Regions from separate parts of the Pseudodesulfovibrio cashew genome, predicted to be linked through region 4. Evidence: predicted binding sites of a transcription regulator. Region 4 holds the regulator's gene; each other region holds the start of a gene.

Region 1 (2,200 bases), 520 kb from region 4:
AACCAATTTTCGAGGCCTCCGCAAGAAGGACAAAGTCATGGCCCCGCTGGTGGAAAAGACCTTTTCCTGCCACGAGACCGACCCCGAACTGGGCTGGACGCTCAAACCGGCAACTCATTGCATCAACGCTTTTGCCATCCCGCGCAAGAAGCTCAGGCTGGAATACGCCGTGACCACCGACGACAAGGGGCGGCGCGTCACCGGCACAGGCAGCGAGAACGCCCCTACGGCGGAGAACGGCATCAGCTTTTATGGCTGCTCCAACACCTTCGGATGGGGGCTCGATGACGAGGCAACCTACCCGTGGCTGGTGGCCAAGGCGCGTCCGGGCTGTTCCGTGCGCAACTACGGCGTTTCGGGTTATTCTCTCTACCAGATCCTCCTGACCATGGAGAAGACCATAGAGCAGGATCACCCGGCCGTGGCCGTACTCGGGTTCTCTCCCGGACTGGAGGCCCGCTCGGTTTCGGATCATCACTACCTGCGCATCGTGGGTGAACAGGGCGGCACCCCGCCCTCCTGCCTTTCCGTAGCGAAGAAAAACGGCAAACGAATACTGAAACGCTTCGGCACGGAGGCATACAAACGCCTGCCTCTGTCCGGCAGGAGTCCGCTTGTCAAACTTGCGGAGAGATTACTGAACAGGTTGCGTTACGGGGGAAGAGGGAAAAACGATGCCCGCCGCAAAACCACCGAACACCTGCTGCTCTCCATGGAGAACCTTTGCCGCAAGCACGGAACCGTCTTCCACGTGCAATACCTGGTGGCCAATACCGGCTACCGGGACTTCCTGCACCAAACGGGCATGAACTGGGCTCCCGGCCCGGTGGACCTCGACCAATGCGACGAACGGGGCGGCTATCTGTACCGCCTAGCCCCCTTTGACGGTCATCCCAACGCCGAGGCCAACGCCGCCTATGCAAAGACTCTTGGCCCAGTGCTCACCGAGCTGCTCTCCTCGGGCAAATACCGCCCCGCCCCCGGTCAGATGGGCACCACGGAAAGAGACGAGGCCACGGAATCGGCCATCTACCCGGTTTTCTAACTCTTCTTCTTAACAGTACCCATCCGCCTTTCTTTTTCCACTTTTCGTGGAATGCTTGTCTGATCGCCTATTTTTCATGGAATACCTACGCCTTGCGACAAACAAATATCCGCGATATTTCGGCGTGTTGAAATAATTTTATACTAATAATAACAAATAGTTATATAATTTTACCCAAGCACGAAAATATCCTGGCATACCCCTTGCTTTTTATTGTTAAAAAAAGCCCGGCTCCAGCCGGAATGGAGATATGCCATGCGCAGTGCCAAGGATACCAAGAGCAGACGAGGAACGACCATAGTGGAAGTGGCCCTGCTCCTTCCCATTTTCATGATGATCATGATGGGAACAATGGACTTCGCAAGGTTGTACTGGACCCAGTCCGTGGTCCGCGGCGCCGCCTACGAAGGCGTCCGCGCGGCGATTCTCGAGGAAACCACCAACTCCCAGGTGGAATCCATCATCCTGAGCGAACTCGCCACCGGCGGCGTGACCCAAACCGCCTCCGTCAGCGTCGGCTCCCGCCAGCCGGAGCAGCCTGTGGACGTCACCGTCAGCGTCCCCTTCTCCTTCCTCGCGATTGACGGCCTCATCCCCTCCCTTGCCCAGGTCACACAGGTTTCCGCAACTGCCGTCATGACTCACGAGAGGTAGAGTCATGCGCGGTTCAGATACCAAGAGGCAGGGCGTCGCCGTCATCGAGTTCGCCCTCATCATGGGGCTGCTCATGGTGCCGCTCATGGCAGGCGTCTGGGACGTCTCCAAGTTCATCGACATCAATCAGATTCTGACCCGCGCGGCCAGGGAAGGCGTCGTGACCGCGTCACGCGGCGATGATCCCACGGCCATGGTTCAGGATTATGTGGCACAGGCGGGGCTCTCCGCCGCCCACCTTACGGTCACCGTGGATCACGGGGCCGAAGTCCAGACACTGGGGCAGGAAGTGATCGTCAAGCTGGCCTACGACTTTACCGGCGAGACGATCTTTCCCTGGGAAGACGTCATGCCAGGCGGGGTCAGCACCTCCGCCAGCGCCAAGATGGAGTAAAATGACATGAAGTCCTTCCTCCGCACTCATATTTCTCATTTGGTATCAGACCGAAGCGGCGTCGCGAGCGTCCTGGTTGCCCTGGCCATGACCGCCATGCTGGGGCT
Region 2 (2,200 bases), 360 kb from region 4:
GATTGCAGCGGGAAGCACATCGTTCACATTCTGATGCAAAGCTATTTCAGCCTCAACGCCAAGCAATGATGCCGCATCACCATTGATATGGGTAACGATATCATCCGGACCGGTCACAACGAGGCCGATGGGGAGATGTGCGACGATCTCTGAAGCGAAGATTTGCGAATCCTTCAACTGCTGACGTGACCTCCGATATGCCTGAACCCAGAAGAGTGAAATCATGCAGCCAAGGCCCACGAGCAAAAGAACACCCGAAGTCATGATCATTACCCTGACGTCGGTTTGGCGCGCCTCGATAAAGGGCTCGGTATCAAGACCAATAAAGATCAGCGGCCTGTCTACGGTTTTGCCGGCAGTCTCGGCTCCGTTCATCCCCCAACGAGTGTTTTCGGCCCTCTCTTGGGCTCCCATCATGTGGTGCCCCATCATTTGGTGCATCATTCTGGAGCCACCGGTTCCGAGAGAAACGAACTCTTTATAGACGACGAAAGAATCGGCTTGATCTCCGTCCTCCATGATCATCCACCGGGCCTGTTGGCCTGGGGACATGGCCCTTATTTGGTCAGAGCCAAGATATGTGCTGCCTATCTTTGCTTCGTCATTGTGGGCGATCACCCGCCCTTCGCGGTCCGTCAAGAGAATGAATCGTATGTCCGGCAGTTCAGCGGTCGCGTCAATCAGTGCTTGGAGCCTGTCCTGTGCACCATAGCTTCCCATCATGCCCGCACGCGCCCCAGCTTCGAAAGATCTAATCAGTGCCTCGCCTTTTTCGCCGAGCACCTTCTCCATATCGCGAACTTCACGATTGTAGTTGAACACGGCAAGAGCACCAACCACCAAAGTCATGATGACGGCCATGCCCAGAACCATCCAGACAGGCGCAGAACTTCCCAATAGTCTTCTATTCAATGACATACGACTCCCGCAGGACAAAAACGATCATTTTTTAGACACTCGCCATCCTTATCTGATCAAAAATTAACCACACATCGGAAGTTTGGCAAGTGACCATATCCCTCACCTGCGCCCTTAAAACAATAAAAGCAACATGATTTCAATACATTAATACAAGAAAGAAGAACTTTGGCACGCCCCTTGCCTTATGAGCAGTACGAACACGTTACAAACCTTATCGGAGGAATTTATCATGAAGAAGACTTTTATGACACTGGCACTGGTTGCGGCTATCGCTCTCGTTTCCGTAAACGCCATGGCCTGGGGCATGCATGGATACCAGGGCAACGGGTACGGCATGCACCAAACCACCCAGGTCGACACCAAGGCGTATCAGGAATTTCTGGATTCCACTGCCGACCTGCGAGCGGCAATCAGTGCTGACCGGGCTGAGGTTGCAGCCCTCATGGCCGGACAGAACCCGGATGCCAAGCAGGTTCGCACCCTGACCGAACGGATCAATAAGAACATCGCCACTCTCGACGAAAAGGCCGAAGCGCTTGGCCTGCCCGAACACGGCTTCATGGAACGCGGCATGATGCACGGAGGCATGATGCACGGCGGCATGATGGGCTTCAATGGACACGGAAACGGTTACAACTGTCCGGCTTGGTAACCACACGGACACGATGAATTCAGCGGGAGGGAGCTTTCCCTCCCGCTACAACTTTTCAGGAAGGCACCATGTTCAACTGTAATTGGGGATTCATGAACAGTTTCGGCCACGGCTTCGGCATGGGCGGCTTCGGATTCATCTTCAATCTGCTCTTCATCGGACTCCTTGCTTATTTGGTCTACAAGATCATTAAGCGAGTTTCCCGCTCCGATGGGCGACAGGACCGGAATGATTCTTTGGAAATCCTGAAGCGCAAGTATGCAAACGGAGAAATCAATTCGGAAGAATTCAACAGAATGCGTGAAATCCTTAAGGCATAAATCAAGCCTGTACCACCCCATGAGAGACATAGTGTTGCGCTGCCCAATTATCGTTTCCCATTATACTACTCCTCATCATCAATTTGGGGTATGCTGTTAGTATCTTAGAAGCCCTGAGTGACAACCCCCATTTCGGAGCCAGAATGAAATTCACAACACCAAGAGTCTTCACGATTCTGATCACGCTTACCTTGTTGTGCGTCCCTGTTGTACACGCCGGCGATTCCGAACAGGCCGTCAAGCAAAACGGTGCTCCCAGCAGCTACCTCGGCGACCGAGAGGAGTTGAGCGACCTGCGCGTCTTCCT
Region 3 (2,200 bases), 1.2 Mb from region 4:
GTGGACGACCATGACATGGGCGTGAACACCGTGCTGCGCGGCGACGACCACGTCAACAACACCCCGCGCCAGATTCTCATTTACAAGGCCATGGGCTGGGACGTGCCGCGCTTCGGCCACGTGCCCATGATCCTCGGCCCGGACAAGAAGAAGCTTTCCAAGCGCCACGGTGCGCTTTCGGTCATGGAGTACGAGAAGATGGGCTACCTGCCCGAGGCCGTGTGCAACTATCTGGCCCGCCTGGGCTGGTCCCACGGCGACCAGGAGCTCTTCACCATGGACGAGATGGTCGAGCTCTTCTCCACGGACAACCTCGGCAGGTCGCCGTCGGTCTTCGACCTGACCAAGTTCGAGTGGGTCAACGGCCAGTACATGCAGAAGGCTGACCCGGAGCGGTTGGCCGATATGCTCATGGATTTCCTGGCCCGCCAGGACGCGGACGCGGCGGCCAAGGCTGATCGCGCCACCATTGCCAAGGCCGTGCCGCTCCTTCAGCAGCGCGCCAAGTCTCTGGTGGACATGCTGGAGCAGGCCGGTCCTTTCATCGCGGACGCCGCCCAGCTCGACTATGACGAGAAGGCCGTGGCCAAGTTCCTCAACGAGGAGACCAAGCCGCTGCTCGAAGAGATCGCCGCGCGCATGGACGCGCTGGAAGAGTTCTCGGAACAGACCCTGGAAGATCTGCACCGCCAGTTCCTGGAGGACAAGGACATCAAGTTCAAGGTCATCGCCCAGCCTATCCGTGTAGCCCTGACCGGGCGCACCCAGTCCCCCGGCCTGTTCGAGACCATGACCGCACTGGGCCGGGAGCAGACCCTGGCTCGCATCCGGAGGGCGCTGGCGCTGTAGCCCGTCGCACATCTCTGACTACGCAAAAATGAAGCCCCCACCGGACCGTCCGGTGGGGGCTTCTTTTGGAGAGGAGGTGTGTATCGCGTCTATATCATGCGTCCCTCAGGTCGCTTTTGATGCTCTTGTAGGTCTGCTCGTCGATTTCGCCGGTTGCGTACCGGCGTTTGAGAATTTCCTCGGGCGTCTGTTCCTTGGGCCCGGGCGTGCCGCAGGGGGTCGCGGGTTTACGGAACATCCGCACAGTGAAGTAAATGATCAGCCCAATGACGACCAGTTGCAGGATGCCGCCGAAGTGGAAGGGGAAGAAGCCCCCGCCCCAGCCGACCATGCCGTGTCCGCCGCCTTGCCAGAAGCCCGGACCACCGCACCAGTTGCCGAATGCGCTCAAAAATTCCATACCGTCACCTCGTTTAGTCTTTGCCCAAAGATAAGCATAGGGCGTGCCAAAGCATAGTTTCCTGGAATCAATGGATAAAACAGGATATCCGTATTTGTGGGGATGTGCAGCTGTGCAGCTTGGTGCACTTGACCGGGCAATGGCTTGCACGTTGCACGCTGTACAGGGGGGCATCAACAGGGCGCAAAAAAGCTGCCACCGGCAGTTTGCCGGTGGCAGCAGTGGCTCGCAGAGCCGAAATGACGTAGCGTAAGCCTAGTCGGCCTTCTTGGTGGCCACGGGCTTGACCACGGCGCCGCTGCGGATGCAGCGGGTGCAGGCCTTGATGGACACGACCTGGCCGGACTCGAGCTGATGACGAACCTTCTGCAGGTTAGGCATGAAGCGGCGCTTGGTTTTGATGTGGGAGTGAGAGACGTTGTTGCCGGTCTGGGGACCCTTTCCACAAATATCGCAAACCTGGGACATTGCGACCTCCTGATGTATTCTAAATGAAATTTATCACTTGCGTGTGTTGCATGCCGGGTGGGGTTGGTAGCTTCCCCAGGCGGCGGGAGAGATTCATTACCGAGCCTTCCGGCAAATGGCAAGGGTTTTTTTCTTGACAATGGAAAAACTTCCCATATAGGAGACTCCGGTTGCCCGAGCGGGCCGGGGCGCATGAAGGCGTCCTCCGTTTCACCGCAGCCGGGGCGCGCTCCTCATATTACAGAGGAACCGGGCCGCGGCGGCGACGCCTTTTTCATGGCGGGAACCGACGGCTGGCCGGAGCAACCCAATGGAGCAATACGATGACCGATCTGTGGATAGCCATAAGCGACATTTCCCCTGAAGGAAAGACCTTCACCTTCGACGACCAGTCCATCTGGAGCCGGGGGTGGGAGGAATTTGCCATTCCGGTCACGCCGGTCGAGGATATGGTCGCCGAAGTGACCATCCAGCCCCAGGGCA
Region 4 (2,200 bases):
GAGGAACTCATGGAGATGTTCACCATTACCAAGCTGGCGGACCAGGCGGCAATGTTCCTCTCGGGCGGAGAGCGCCGCAGACTGGAAATCGCCAGGGCTTTGATAATGGACCCTCAGTTCATTCTCCTGGACGAACCTTTTGCCGGGATTGATCCCATCGCCGTCATCGATATTCAGGAGATCATTTCCGTGCTCAAATCCATGGGCATCGGCATTCTTATTTCCGACCACAACGTTCGGGAAACACTCAATATTTGTGACCGTGCGTATCTTGTGTACGAGGGGACCGTCATCCTTGAGGGGACGCCTGCAGAGATCGTGCAGGATAGCCGCGCTCGTCAGATCTATCTTGGCGAAGACTTCCGCCTGTAACGCCTTTTCGGCACCTTTTTTACCTTTGGTGATTTACACCGTCATGAAAGGTTGGTACAATTCTTTCATGTGCCATATCTTCCACTTTTAATTCAATACTCACAACGAGTTAGCAGGATGTTCTTGCAACATTCCTCTCAATGTGGCATAGTTTATCTCAAGAAATCCAACTTCAATGATGGAAAAAGTATTTTGCAGATAGAATTGTATATATGCGCGTTTGCCGCGGATGAGGCCTGATAACTATGGGCCTTGAACTCAGGCAACAACTCAAGCTTTCTCAGCAGCTGGTCATGACGCCCCAGTTGCAGCAGGCCATCAAACTGCTGCAGCTTTCCCGTCTTGAGCTTCTGGAAACGGTGCAGCAGGAACTCATGGAGAATCCATTTCTCGATGAGACCGAGACCGAGACCGAGATTCGGGAGAAGGAAACCCTGACCGAATCCCAGGCCGAGGAAGAGCTTGTACGCACAGCCGACTGGGAAAATTACCTGGGCGAGTTCTCCAGTACCTCCAAGCAGGCCATGGCTCGTGACTCCGAGGTGCCGGAAGAGGGGCTTTCCTTTGAGGCTCGGCTGGCATCCAAGCCCTCACTTGAAGGGCATCTCAACTGGCAGATGCGGCTTTCCAATTTTACCGAACGGGAAGTGGCCATCGGTGAAACCGTTATCGGCAATGTGGACCACAACGGGTACCTCCAGGCCTCCAACGAAGAGATCATGTCCATGGTTTCGGCCACTGAGGAGGAGATCGATTCCGTGATCGAGCGGATCAAGCGTCTCGATCCCGTTGGTGTGGGCGCGCGTACTCCTCAGGAGTGTCTGCTCGTCCAGATGGAGGTACTCGGTTACGATGACCCCATTCTCGAGTCGCTGGTCAGGGATCACCTTGAGGACCTGGAAAAGAACCGTTACAAGCCCCTGGCGCGAAAGTTCAAGATTTCCATGGAAGAACTCAAGGAATACCTTGATCTCCTCCAGACCTTGGATCCCATGCCGGGCACCAATTTTTCTTCCACCGAGCCGCATTACGTCAGCCCTGACGTCTTCGTCTACAAGTACGGCGACGAGTTCGTGATCATTCTCAACGAGGATGGTCTGCCTCGCTTGCAGATGAATTCTTTTTACATGGATTCCATGAAAGGCGCCAAAGACAAGGAAAAGGACTATTTTCAGGAAAAGATGCGTTCTGCCGCATGGTTGATGAAAAGTCTGTACCAACGCCAAAGAACCTTGTATAAAGTAGTTGAGAGTATTGTCCGTTTTCAACGGGAGTTCTTTGAAGAGGGCGTAACCAAGCTCAGACCATTGATACTTAAGGAGGTTGCCGAAGATATCGAGATGCACGAGTCCACGGTGAGCCGCATTACCACAAGCAAGTATGTGTCCACGCCGCACGGTATTTTCGAGTTGAAGTTCTTCTTCAACAGTGCGCTGGATTTGAATGACGGTTCCCAGGTGGGTTCGGAAAGCGTCAAGGCGCTCATCAAGCAGATGATCGCCGAGGAAGATGCGAAGAAACCACTGAGCGATGAAAAAATCGGCGAGATACTGAAGGAGAAGCTGGATGTTAACATCGCCCGGCGCACCGTCGCCAAGTATCGTTCTGCAATGGGTATCGCCTCATCTTCAAAGCGCAAGCAATACTTCTGATCTTGTTGGACTTATAACCAGGAGGTAGAGTATGAACATAAGCTTCACTTTCAAGAACTTCGACCCGTCTGATCATCTCAAGGGTTATGCGCAGAAGCGTTTTGAAAAGGTGGCCAAGTTCGTTTCCGACTCCGAGGCCGATCTTCAGGTGAACCTGCTGGTCGACAAGTTCCGCC

Evidence for each region. The regulator sigma-54, encoded in region 4, starts transcription at its own class of promoters, with help from an activator protein. The targets are predictions, from matches to a motif close to CTGGCACGGNNNNTGCTT.
Region 1: a site for sigma-54 is predicted at 1,237-1,254, ahead of GM415_RS11105 (TadE/TadG family type IV pilus assembly protein). Genes of this name have one in related genera too.
Region 2: a site for sigma-54 is predicted at 1,087-1,104, ahead of GM415_RS15400 (Spy/CpxP family protein refolding chaperone). Genes of this name have one in related genera too.
Region 3: a site for sigma-54 is predicted at 1,282-1,299, ahead of GM415_RS08150 (SHOCT domain-containing protein). Genes of this name have one in related genera too.

The regions. Positions count from the first base shown of each region.
Region 1 is NZ_CP046400.1:2,482,402-2,484,601, reverse strand. It holds gene GM415_RS11110 (hypothetical protein) at 1-1,045, shown strand, start outside; gene GM415_RS11105 (TadE/TadG family type IV pilus assembly protein) at 1,301-1,699, shown strand; gene GM415_RS11100 (TadE family protein) at 1,704-2,093, shown strand; gene GM415_RS18200 (pilus assembly protein TadG-related protein) at 2,100-2,200, shown strand, end outside.
Region 2 is NZ_CP046400.1:3,363,438-3,365,637, forward strand. It holds gene GM415_RS15395 (ATP-binding protein) at 1-861, opposite strand, end outside; gene GM415_RS15400 (Spy/CpxP family protein refolding chaperone) at 1,151-1,573, shown strand; gene GM415_RS15405 (SHOCT domain-containing protein) at 1,642-1,893, shown strand; gene GM415_RS15410 (TolC family protein) at 2,037-2,200, shown strand, end outside.
Region 3 is NZ_CP046400.1:1,813,911-1,816,110, forward strand. It holds gene gltX (glutamate--tRNA ligase) at 1-849, shown strand, start outside; gene GM415_RS08150 (SHOCT domain-containing protein) at 944-1,249, opposite strand; gene rpmB (50S ribosomal protein L28) at 1,505-1,717, opposite strand; gene GM415_RS08160 (DUF177 domain-containing protein) at 2,041-2,200, shown strand, end outside.
Region 4 is NZ_CP046400.1:3,006,873-3,009,072, forward strand. It holds gene lptB (LPS export ABC transporter ATP-binding protein) at 1-372, shown strand, start outside; gene rpoN (RNA polymerase factor sigma-54) at 618-2,024, shown strand; gene hpf (ribosome hibernation-promoting factor, HPF/YfiA family) at 2,056-2,200, shown strand, end outside.